DNA from 4 places in the Pseudoalteromonas sp. C2R02 genome. Region 4 is predicted to be linked to each of the others. Evidence: predicted binding sites of a transcription regulator. Region 4 holds the regulator's gene; each other region holds the start of a gene.

Region 1 (3,182 bases), on a different contig from region 4:
GGTGGATTAGTTACTTGTGCAAATTTTTGACGGAAGTAATCAAATAAAGAACGCTCTTTACTTGAAAGTACAGCAAATGGCGTATCGTCACCCATAGAGCCTGTGGCTTCTTGTCCGTTTTCACCCATAATACGTAAGGCTTGATCTAATTCTTCATTAGAATAACCAAACATTTTTTGATACAGATGTAATTGTTCATCATTCCATTTACGTGCACTATCCAGTGCATTATCCATTTTTTCAAATGGCACTAAGCGTTTTACATTTTTTTCTAGCCAGTCTTTATATGGATGACGAGATTTAAGATCTTGATCAATTTCATCTGATTGCCATACTTTACCATGTAAAGTATCAATAACCAGTAATTCACCAGGCCCTACTCTGCCCTTTTCAACAACTTCATCAGGAGAATAATCCCAAATACCGACTTCTGAGGCTAATGTCATAAAACCATCTTGAGTAATAACATATCTTGCTGGACGAAGACCATTTCTATCTAAATTACACGCAGCAAAACGGCCATCTGACATCACAATACCCGCAGGTCCATCCCAAGGCTCCATATGCATAGAGTTAAAATCATAGAATGCACGTAAATCATCATCCATAGCACGGTTTTTTTGCCATGCAGGCGGTACTAACATACGCATAGCACGGAAAATATCCATGCCACCAGCTAAAAATACTTCTAGCATATTATCTAGTGACGAAGAGTCTGAACCTGATTCATTAACAAAAGGCGCTGCTGTATTTAAATCTGGCAGTAAAGGAGATGAGAATTTATATTCTCTTGCTCTTGCCCACTGACGGTTCCCTTCAATCGTATTAATTTCACCGTTATGTGCTAAATATCTAAAAGGTTGTGCCAAAGGCCAACGCGGCTGTGTATTGGTTGAAAATCTTTGGTGGAATACACAAATTGCTGATTGCATTCTCATATCAGCTAAATCCAAATAAAAATTAGGTAAGTCAGCTGGCATAACTAAGCCTTTATAGATAGTGACTAAACCAGATAAACTCGCGAAATAAAAATCTTTATCGAAATCTATGCGTTTTTCTATTCTTCTACGTGCGATGTATAAACGGCGCTCTAAATCTTTTGGTCGCCAACCTTCTGGGGCGCTAATAAAAACCTGCTCAAACCGAGGTAATTGCTCTATGGCTATCGGGCCTAAACTCGCTGTATCTGTGGGAACTTCTCGCCAACCAACAATTGATAAAGTTTCTTTTTCTAGTTCTTCATCAATAATAGCGCGAGTGCGAGTTGCAATGTGTGAATCAAGATTTAAAAAAACCATGCCTACAGCGTAATTTTTACCTAAATGCCAATCATTTTCTTGTGCTATCGCACGAAAAAAGCTGTCAGGCTTTTGTAATAATAAACCACAACCATCGCCCGTTTTACCATCTGCGGCAATACCGCCACGATGTTGCATTCTATCTAAACCAGTGATGGCTGTACGTACTAATTTATGACTTGGTTGCCCGTCAATATGAGCAATTAATCCAAATCCACAGTTATCTTTTTCGTATCTTGAGTCATATAACATGTATGTCCCCCTCCCCTTGCTATTACTAGAGTTTGAAAATGCGACGTGCTCACTTTTAAATAAAATGAACTCTAGCAGACAGTAAAATTAACCATAAAATCATTCATAGTCAAACATTTTGTGCATATATATTCATGACCATGAATATTTTTCACATCGTAAAATCGAACAATAAATTTAACAAACTCATTAAATACAGTGAAAATACCATTATAATTTTCATGACACTGGTGTCATATTGTTACTTTTGTAAATGAGATTAATTTGCAATATACGTTTACGTAAACGTAAAGAGAATAAAAAATGAATAGTTATGCATGGTAATACCAATTAACCCAATTGGTTAATTTAAGCTATATACAACATTAAAATCATTTTGAAATGCACAGAATAACCATTAATACCAAAACGAATAATTTGAAATAGATTGATTGATTGAAAATTGCTTTATAGGAGTGAGTTATTGTGAGAAAGGTTAGGAAATATAACTGAGGTATAAAAAAAGCGAGCTGAGCTCGCTTTTCCATATGAATAAAATTAATTATTCTGCAGAATCATCTTCTGTTTTATATTTTTCAGCAGTTTCTGTGATTAAAGGCTGTAATTCACCTTTTTGAAACATTTCAATTATAATGTCACAACCACCAACTAATTCACCATCAACCCATAACTGCGGGAATGTAGGCCAATCTGCATATGCTGGTAATTCAGCACGAATATCAGGATTCAGCAAGATATCAACATAAGCAAACTGTGCACCGCAAGACATTAAAGCTTGTGATGCTTGAGATGAAAAGCCACAGTTTGGTAATTTTGGTGAGCCTTTCATATAAAGAATAATTGGATTTTCAGAAATCTGTTGTTTAATTTTATCTATGGTTTCCATCTACAACCTCAAAACGCTTAAAATTGACTACAATAAAATGTATTTAAAATAGTACTTTATTTGTACTATTAATAAAAAAGTAACTTAATCATGAGTATATTAACATTGCTGTTTATTAAAACTTGAGTAAAATACTCAGGTATTGTAACACAAAGCATTTGTACTTAACAAAATACCATGGAGAAAAAAATGGCATTTGAACTACCGTCACTACCATATGCAATCGATGCACTTGCACCGCATATTTCACAAGAAACTTTAGAATTCCATCACGGCAAACACCATAATACTTATGTTGTTAAGCTTAACGGATTAATCGAAGGTACAGATTTCGCTAATAAAACATTAGAAGAAATCGTGTGTTCTTCAGAAGGCGGCGTATTTAACAACGCAGCACAAATCTGGAACCATACTTTCTACTGGAACTCACTTGCTCCAAATGCAGGTGGCGCACCAACGGGTGCGATTGCTGATGCAATTAATGCTAAATGGGGTTCTTTTGAAGAATTCAAAGCTGCATTAAATGATAAAGCTGTAAATAACTTTGGTTCAAGCTGGACTTGGTTAGTTAAACTTGCTGACGGTTCTCTTGATATCGTAAATACTTCAAATGCTGCAACACCATTAACTGAAGATGGCGTAACACCTATCCTGACTGTAGATTTATGGGAACATGCTTATTACATCGATTACCGTAATGTGCGCCCTAACTACTTAAATGGCTTTTGGGCATTAGTTAATTGGGA
Region 2 (3,182 bases), on a different contig from region 4:
ATATCGATTACATTTATACCGATATTATTCATATTCAAGATAATATTCCTGCAATCCTAGATATTTTATCAGTCAACTCAGCATCTGTTGGTCGAATCGATCCCTTAGTTAAAGATTTACTCTGGCTTGGTGATGACATTGTTAAGCTTATTAACTTACCTCAGTATCGAAATGATAAAGATCCTAAAAAAGCAGTGAAAGTAGATGATCCTTCCCTTGCGATCAGATATTTAGGTTTGGATAACTTAAAGCTCATCATACCAACTTTCTCTTTAAAGCATTGGGCACCTTTTAGCACTATGCCATTTCGCTTATTAAAGCGTAAGTTATGGGAGTCAGGTATGACAACTGCCATTGCAGCTAAAACATTAGCTGAACTCAATGATGTAGACCCTTATCAAGCATTTGTATTAGGTATGTTCCATGATGTCGGTAAAATTGCATTAGTGCGCTTATATTTGAGGACATTCGATACACTCTGGGAGCAGCAAACCAAAGATAGCCGCGATAATAAAGAAAAAGATTTACACGATGCATTATTAGTACTTAAACCGGACGCATTATGTTTACGCAACTTAATGGTAGAGCACTCAGCTGAACTCTCACATCAATTGATCACTAAAATGGGCTTTAAATATTTACCAATACAAAGCGCAATGGCGCAATTAGCCAATAATACTGAATTTTCAGAAATGGATGACTTGGCTAAAGTAGTTGCTAAAGCGCAATGTTATAGTCAGTATAAAAAATTAAAAGAACATAATTTAGTAGAAGCAGACGAAGTGAAAGCTTGGTTTAGTAGTTATCAATTTAAAATGATCGAACTTAAAACATTAGCGAGCACCAGTTTGCACAACCTGCAGTTAAGAATTGAGCATTAAGAATTACTTTTTTAATATAAGCAGGTAAAAACGGTGTAATCCTTCATTTTTTAGTTATTTATTTTCGACTATTCATTCAATCTCCCTTTTATTATTAAAATTAACCATTAATAGCGTTTACAAGCGTGATCCTCTTATTAAGTTAGATACTTATTCACTATCAATGAAATTATACCCGCTTTCCTTATAAACCAAGGCCTTGAGCTAAATTACAAAGGAGACAAAAGCGTTTTTTTTTGAAATAATACGTCTCCTTATCCAATAGTATTCAAAGTGAAACGCTATTATTTAGCGGTGTTTTACTTGTTAACAGAGGAAATAAAATGACTATAAATCGTGCACTTTTTGATGAAGTAATGGTACCAAACTACGCGCCTTCGGCTGTGATCCCAGTAAAGGGTGAAGGCTCTCGTGTATGGGATCAGGAAGGTCGTGAATATATCGATTTTGCTGGCGGCATTGCAGTAAACTGTTTAGGTCATTGTCATCCAGCATTAGTTAATGCATTAAAAGAGCAAGGTGAAAAAATTTGGCATTTATCAAATGTAATGGCAAATGAACCTGCATTACGTTTAGCTAAAAAATTAGTTGATGCTACTTTTGCTGATAAAGTTTATTTCGCTAACTCTGGCGCAGAAGCAAATGAAGCAGCATTAAAACTAGCACGTCGTTGGGCATTAGATACTGCAGGCGAGCAAAAATCACAAATCATCGCATTTAATAAAGGTTTCCACGGTCGTACATTCTTTACCGTAACTGTTGGTGGTCAAGCTGCTTATTCTGACGGTTTTGGTCCAAAACCTGCTGATATCGTGCATACAGACTACAATGATTTAGAAAGCTTTAAAGCACTTATCTCAGATGATACATGTGCAGTAATGATTGAACCATTACAAGGCGAAGGTGGTATCGTTTCTCCTACAGCTGATTTCATTAAAGGTGTGCGTGCTTTATGTGACCAACATAATGCACTATTAATTTTTGATGAAGTACAAACAGGTGTAGGCCGTACTGGTGATTTATACGCATATGAAGGTTTAGGTGTTACGCCAGATATCTTAACAACAGCTAAAGCATTAGGTGGCGGTTTCCCAATTGGTGCAATGATCACTAAAACTGAATTCGCAAAGCATTTAAAAGTAGGTACTCATGGTTCTACTTATGGTGGTAACCCACTAGCATGTGCTGTAGCAGAAGCAGCATTTGATACTGTAAATACTGAAGAAGTATTAAACGGTGTTAAACAAAAAGAAGTCTTATTCCGTGAGTTATTAACCGCAATAAACGATAAATACAATGTATTTTCAGAAGTTCGCGGTAAAGGTTTATTGATTGGTGCTGTAGTGACTGAGCAATACAAAGGTAAAGCTAAAGAGTTTTTAGTTGCATCAACTGCACATGGCTTAATGTCATTAGTTGCTGGCGCTGACGTAGTACGTTTCACACCGTCATTAGTAATTTCTGATGATGATATCCGTGAAGGTATGGCACGTTTTGAAAAAGCAGTAGCTGACGTAGTAAAAGCAAACGCTTAATTTAAAGCTTTGTAGAGTTACTTATTGAGTAACGTATTTAAAGGTGGTTTTTAACCACCTTTTATTTTCATTATAAACATAAGGGAGTAAGCGGCACTATGATGGTTATTCGCCCAATCCGAAAAAGTGATTTTGCTGAATTAGTTAAAATAGCAGACGAATCTGGTCATGGCTTTACTTCATTACCTAATAATGAAGAATTGTTAGCTGCTAAAATAGCACGCTCAGAAGCTTCATTTATAAAAACAGTTGATTGCCCACAAGATGAAGGCTATTTATTTGTTTTAGAAAATACTGAAACAGGTGAAGTTGTTGGTACATCAGCAATCGAAGCGGCTGTTGGTTTAGATGATGCTTTTTATCATTATCATTTGAGCAAGGTGATCCATTCATCTCGCACTTTAAATGTTTATAACCCAGTTGAAATTCTTACTTTATGTAATGATTACACTGGCGCAACCGAATTATGTACTTTATTTTTACGCGAACAAGCCCGTAAAAATGGCAATGGTAAATTATTATCAAAAGTACGCTTTATGTTTATTAAAGAACATGAAGACAGATTTGCAGATACATTATTAGCAGAAATGCGTGGTGTTTCTGATGAGAATGGTAAAAGTCCATTCTGGAAATGGTTAGAAGAGCACTTCTTTTCTATGGATTTCCCAACAGCCGATTATTTAACGGGCATAGGCCAGAAAGTATTTATCGCAGAGTTAATGCCTAAATACCCAATTTATGTCAACTTGCTAAGCAAAGAAGCACA
Region 3 (3,182 bases), on a different contig from region 4:
AATATCAATCGCAGTACAACCTACAACAGCACCCTCTTGATTTTTAACTAAATCAAGTGCATACCATTCAGAGAATACGTTTGTTTTATTTTTAACATTTTGCTGGTATAAACAATGAAGTAAAGCATGACCTGTACGGTCAGCTGCAGCTGCAGTACGTGCAGCTTGTTCGCCACCAAAATTTCTTGATTGGCCACCGAATGGACGTTGATAGATAGTACCATTTTCAAAACGAGAAAAAGGTAGACCCATCTTATCTAATTCGATAATTGCTTCTGGACCAGTTTTACACATGTATTCGATAGCGTCTTGGTCACCGATGAAATCAGAACCTTTCACTGTATCGTACATGTGCTGTTCCCAATGATCTTCATGGCTGTTACCTAAAGCAACCGTGATACCACCTTGAGCAGAAACTGTATGAGAACGTGTAGGGAAAACTTTAGAAATTAATGCACACGTTTTACCTGATTCTGTGATTGCAAGCGCTGCGCGCATACCCGCACCACCAGCACCAATTACAACCGAGTCAAATTCACGAACAGAATATTTCACTTACACACCCCACAATACAAATAAACCAACTGCAACATACACAAATGACATCATGTTTAAGATAAAGCCTAATACTGAACGTAATTTTGTACATTTAACGTAATCAGTAAGTACTTGCCATAAACCAATTTGTGTATGGATCATCATGCTAACTAACGCAGCAAGTGTAAAAACTTTAACTGCTAAGTTTGAAAATAATCCCTGCCAAGCCTCAAAAGTGACTTGTGGAGTTGTTAAGAAATAACCAATAATGAATAACGAATAAGCCGTTAATATTAATGCCGTTGCACGTAAAGATACAAAATCTTGTACGCCATTACGTTTTAGAGATGCTTGATTTACAACCATATCCATACCCCTGCCATTACTGCTGCTACAGCCCACAAAACAAGTGAGATTGTTGCGCTGCTGTTGCCTGATTCAAGTTCTTCCCAGTACCCCATATCCATAATGATATGACGGATACCACCAATGATGTGATATGCCAACACTGTGACAGTACCCCACGCAATGAATTTGGCAACGAACCCACTAAATAGGCTCTTGACGAATTCAAAACCTTCTGGTGATGAAAGAGACTCTGACCAAGCCCAAATTACAAATGTTAAAGCAAAAAACAATGCAACACCGGTGATACGGTGTAAGATTGACGCTTTAGCAGTTGCTGGCATAGAAATAGTCGATAGATCGAGATTTACAGGTCTTTGCTTTTTCACAGTTACTTGCCCATCTGGCCCATTTAGGACCCAACTATTGTTTTTATACACCCATCTAATTTTATTTGATTTAATAAATTTAAATGGAACTATCAAAATAAACAAACCTATTATGGTGACGAGCCAAAATAGGTACTACACGTTTACTTCAGACGCAGTAGGTTTAATGCATTTGAATAAACCTCGCATAGTATATATTCCCCCTGAAGATTTTACAATTTTTGTTTAATTAGAATGCCTTGCAAATTAGCCTTTAGTATACTATTTAATCTTTTCAGAATAGATATCATACTTTTTTGCATTAATTTTCATTAATATTGACTTTTATCCCCATTTATACGTTAAAATGGAGCTAATTTGCTTAACAATAGACTTAAAATCATAACAATTGATTTGTTATAACAGGAGATGATTTAGATGGCAGACAAAAAAGCAGTACTTCATATCGATGGCCAAGAACCAATTGATTTACCAATTTATTCAGGCACAGCTGGTCAAGATGTAATCGACGTACGCTCATTAGGTGCTCACAACCATTTCACATATGACCCAGGCTTCATGTCTACAGGTTCTTGTGAATCAGCTATCACTTTCATCGACGGCGCTAAAGGTGTGCTATTACACCGTGGTTACCCAATTGATCAACTTGCTGAACAATCAAACTACCTAGAACTTTGTTACTTGCTTTTAGAAGGCGAGTTACCAAGCAAAGAGCAGATGGATAGCTTTGAAAACGAAATCACAACAAATACAATGATGCACGAAAAAATCGGTGCATTTTTCCAAGGCTTCCGCGTAGATGCTCACCCAATGGCAATGCTATGTGGTGTCGTTGGTGCTTTATCTTCATTCTATCACGATGATTTAGACATTACTGATCCAGAGCAACGTAAACGTAGTGCTGTAAAATTAGTTGCTAAATTACCAACTATTTCAGCGATGGCATACAAGTACACAATTGGCCAACCATTTGTTTACCCTAAAAACGACCTAAGCTACGCAGAAAACTTCTTACATATGATGTTCTCTGTACCTGCTGAAGAATACAAAGTTAGCCCAGTTCTTGCAAAAGCAATGGACCGTATCTTTATGCTTCATGCTGATCACGAACAAAATGCATCAACTTCTACAGTACGTATCGCTGGTTCTTCTGGTGCTAACCCGTATGCATGTATTGCTGCTGGTGTTGCTTCACTTTGGGGTCCAGCTCATGGTGGTGCAAATGAAGCATGTTTAACTATGCTTGAAGAAATCGGTACAGCTGATCGCATCGAAGAATATGTTGCTAAAGCGAAAGATAAAAATGACCCGTTCCGTCTAATGGGCTTTGGTCATCGTGTTTACAAAAACTTCGATCCTCGTGCAACAGTAATGCGTCAAACGTGTCATGAAGTTTTAAAAGAGCTAAATATCCAAGATCCATTACTAGAAGTAGCGATGGGCCTAGAGAAAATTGCTTTAGAAGACCCTTACTTCATTGAAAAGAAACTTTACCCTAACGTAGATTTCTACTCAGGTATCATCTTAAAAGCAATCGGTATCCCAACAAGCATGTTCACTGTTATCTTTGCGATGGCACGTACTGTTGGTTGGATTTCACATTGGGATGAGATGTTATCTCAACCAGGTCAAAAAATTGGTCGTCCACGTCAAATGTATACTGGTTATACTAAACGTGACTACGCTGATACTGATAAAAGATAATTATTAGTTTAAATTATTAAGGTACATCCCAGATGTACCTTAATTTATTGTTCCGCTCAAAACCAGTAATGCTCCTCGCTTTTTTTTTACAAATCCTTTAAAATACCGCCCTCCTTTTGCGGTTTGATTTTATAAAATGTTTGATATTGATAATATAAGAAATGATTTTCCTATCTTAAAACAAATAGTTAATGAAAAACCTCTTAT
Region 4 (3,182 bases):
CACCCGCTTTAGCGTTTACAACTTCAGTACCCGCATTTTGGATACGAGGAGTAAGTGTAGCAACTTCTTCATCAGTGAAAGTAGCACCTTCAACTTGTGAAAGAAGTGGTAAAATAGTCGTACCAGAGTGGCCGCCAATTACAGGTATTTTAACGTCAGCAACGTTTAAGCCTTTAAGCTCTGCAATGAACGCTTCTGAACGGATCACGTCAAGAGTTGTGATACCAAATACACGGTTAGCATCATAAGTACCCGCTTTTTTGAATACTTCAGCAACAATTGGCACAGTACCATTAACTGGGTTAGTGATAATACCTACTAAAGCTTTAGGACAGTTAGCAACAATGCCTTCTGCTAAAGTTTTAATAATACCAGCATTAACATTGAAAAGGTCAGCACGGTCCATACCAGGCTTGCGTGGCATACCAGCTGGGATTAATACAATATCAGCACCAGTTAATGCATCACCTAAGCTATCAGCACCAAAGCCAGCTACTTTAACGTCAGTTGGGATGTGAGATAAATCTACAGCAACACCAGGAACAACTGGAGCAACATCATAAAGAGATAATTCTGAACCTGCAGGTAACTGAGTTTTTAACAATAAAGATAGAGCTTGACCGATACCACCAGCGGCACCTAAAACGGCAACTTTCATTTGTATTCTCCGAAGATTAAAGAAGGGTAATCAATTTCGCCCATAAAGATAAAGAAAATCTCTCCTAAAGACAAATGAAACCCGCAATTATTAAGCAAAGTTTCGACTATAGTTGTAAATAATTTCAATTTAGACCATTTTCATTCATTACCGATGAAAATATCGGCCCTAATATAGGCTTGATCGTAAAATTTGTGTAAACTTTACAAAACCCGTTCAAAAAAAGTTACGTGATGCAAATTCAAGATAAACAAGAAGCTTTAGTTAAAGCCTTTAAAGCATTATTAAAAGAAGAAAATTTTGGTTCTCAAGGTGAAATCGTTGATGCTTTAAAAGATCAAGGTTTTACAAATATTAGCCAAAGTAAAGTTTCACGTATGCTGAGTAAGTTTGGTGCTGTAAGAACGCGTAATGCCAAACAAGAAATGGTTTATTGTTTACCTGCTGAAATGGGTGTGCCAACTGCCAAAAGCCCTTTACGCCAACTAGTAATTGATATCATGCATAACGAAATGATGATCATCATACGAACGAGTCCAGGAGCAGCACAATTAATTGCGCGATTACTTGATTCATTAGGTAAAGCAGATGGTGTATTAGGCACAATCGCAGGCGATGATACTATTTTTATAGCACCAGCAAAAATATCTGAAATTGATGTCACGTTAGAAAAAATAAAAAACTTATTTGAAACTGTATAGATCAACTTCTCATTTCGATTAGGAGCACTCGCAAACTTTAAATTGTGCTCCCTACTTCATTTACTTTTATAAAGCGTTTAAAAAATCAATTGATGGCGCAAAAAATGAAGCCCCCATATCTGCTTGAGTAAAATCAAGCCAAGCATCATAACTGTGTGCATCCCCTAATCGCGCTTTAGTCAATACCTCAAATGCATCACCATCATTACTACAAGTAACTAATAACATACCTTGCTCATGCATATCACCATATGGCATTCCCTGATGTAATAATATAGGTTGGCCAAGCTCATTCTTTAATTCAATCTTATTTGCGTGACTTGAGGCATTGACAGGCATAATTAATTCATTATCTAAACGTGTACGTCCAATTACCTGTTCTTGCTCAGTAACCGATAACTTTTGCCATTCAACTAAATTATGGCGATAGCGCTGCACATGGATATAACTCCCTTGCGCAAACTCACAGTCGTTTGCGACTAAAGCCATATTCATTTTTGCGCGCCCTCTTGGTGTATCACCACCATATTTAAAACCATTAAAATCACGGCCATCTAAAAAGCGAAAACACTTAACTTGATCAACAAGCTCTACATCAGATGAAAATAAAGAAAGTATATTTGATGCAAACAAGTGAATAACATCTAATCTATCAGATCTAATTTGAATCAATAAATCAACTGGCTGACTCGGCATTGCATGTTCATCATGACTTATATGCGGAAAGCTTTTTAAGCCACTTGGGAGTGATGAAGGACATAAATGCGGCCAATATTGCGCGCCTATCGCAACCATACTTGAAAGCATCGCTTCTGAAAATTGCTCACTGTACTCTTCTTGTAATGCCGTAATTTTTCCAAGCTTATTTTTTATCGCACCATCATGGCCATCTAATACATTAAAAAAAAGGTATAAGCCATGTAGGTTTGCTTCAGCACAAACACCTGATTGAGCTTGGGGCATTAAAGTTCCTAAATATAAGTAATACCAATAAAGAGATGTTCACTAACTTAATAGTGTTGGTATAAATCGACTAATTTATAAAAAAGTTTACTGGATGTGGCAAAATATTCAAGTTAACTTGATCGCCATGGTTAAACTCACCATCATCAGTTGATGCTATTTCAATCTCTTGCTCTAAAATATTAATGCGATAAATATAACGCGTTCCCATAAAACGCTTACTTAATATTGTTACACTATGATCTGTTTTACTAATGCATTTAGATTTTAAGCTAATATACTGGGGTCTAATATATAAAACGCCTTGGTCATTATCAGCATTAACATCTTGAGTTGATGTTACAGCCCCTAAAGGTGTTTTGAAACTCAACTGACCTTGATATTGCGCATCGATATAAATCCCCTGCCCTAAAAATTCTGCAACCATTTTTGCTTTAGGTTGATGAAATAACGCTTTTGCAGTGCCCTGCTGAATAATCTTACCTTCATTCATAATCGCCAGCTGATCTGAAAACGCAAACGCTTCATCTTTAGAGTGAGTAACAAAAATAGCAGATACTTGCTGATCTTTTATGATCCGGCGAATATCTTCAATTAACTGAAATCTCACTTGATGATCTATATTCGAAAAAGGTTCATCTAATAGTAATATGCTGGGTTTATATGCAAGCGCTCTGGCAATTGCGACTCTTTGTTGTTGGCCACCAGATAACTGATGAGGAAAACGCTCACCAAAACCTTCAAGCTTAACCAAACCCAGCATTTCATTAACGCGCTCTGAGTTAGCCTTTTTATCTTTACTTAATAAACCATAACCAATATTTTGACTAACGGTTAAATGGGGAAATAACGCATAGTCT

What was found. The regulator ArgR, encoded in region 4, controls arginine synthesis, uptake and breakdown. The targets are predictions, from matches to a motif close to ANTGAATANNTATTCANT.
Region 1: the regulator ArgR is predicted to act here: its motif matches at 1,670-1,687, upstream of gltB (glutamate synthase large subunit).
Region 2: the regulator ArgR is predicted to act here: its motif matches at 1,023-1,040, upstream of KO527_RS20735 (aspartate aminotransferase family protein).
Region 3: the regulator ArgR is predicted to act here: its motif matches at 1,567-1,584, upstream of KO527_RS03950 (citrate synthase).

Annotation. Positions count from the first base shown of each region.
Region 1 covers NZ_JAHKQC010000037.1:124,328-127,509, forward strand. The annotation lists gene gltB (glutamate synthase large subunit) at 1-1,550, opposite strand, end outside; gene KO527_RS16970 (Grx4 family monothiol glutaredoxin) at 2,092-2,436, opposite strand; gene KO527_RS16975 (Fe-Mn family superoxide dismutase) at 2,626-3,182, shown strand, end outside.
Region 2 covers NZ_JAHKQC010000042.1:73,559-76,740, reverse strand. The annotation lists gene KO527_RS20740 (HDOD domain-containing protein) at 1-881, shown strand, start outside; gene KO527_RS20735 (aspartate aminotransferase family protein) at 1,205-2,416, shown strand; gene astA (arginine N-succinyltransferase) at 2,515-3,182, shown strand, end outside.
Region 3 covers NZ_JAHKQC010000013.1:253,648-256,829, forward strand. The annotation lists gene sdhA (succinate dehydrogenase flavoprotein subunit) at 1-555, opposite strand, end outside; gene sdhD (succinate dehydrogenase, hydrophobic membrane anchor protein) at 556-903, opposite strand; gene sdhC (succinate dehydrogenase, cytochrome b556 subunit) at 894-1,271, opposite strand; gene KO527_RS03950 (citrate synthase) at 1,689-2,975, shown strand; gene KO527_RS03955 (SufS family cysteine desulfurase) at 3,112-3,182, shown strand, end outside.
Region 4 covers NZ_JAHKQC010000019.1:41,923-45,104, reverse strand. The annotation lists gene mdh (malate dehydrogenase) at 1-658, opposite strand, end outside; gene argR (transcriptional regulator ArgR) at 892-1,359, shown strand; gene KO527_RS05735 (Dyp-type peroxidase) at 1,426-2,322, opposite strand; gene KO527_RS05730 (ABC transporter ATP-binding protein) at 2,393-3,182, opposite strand, start outside.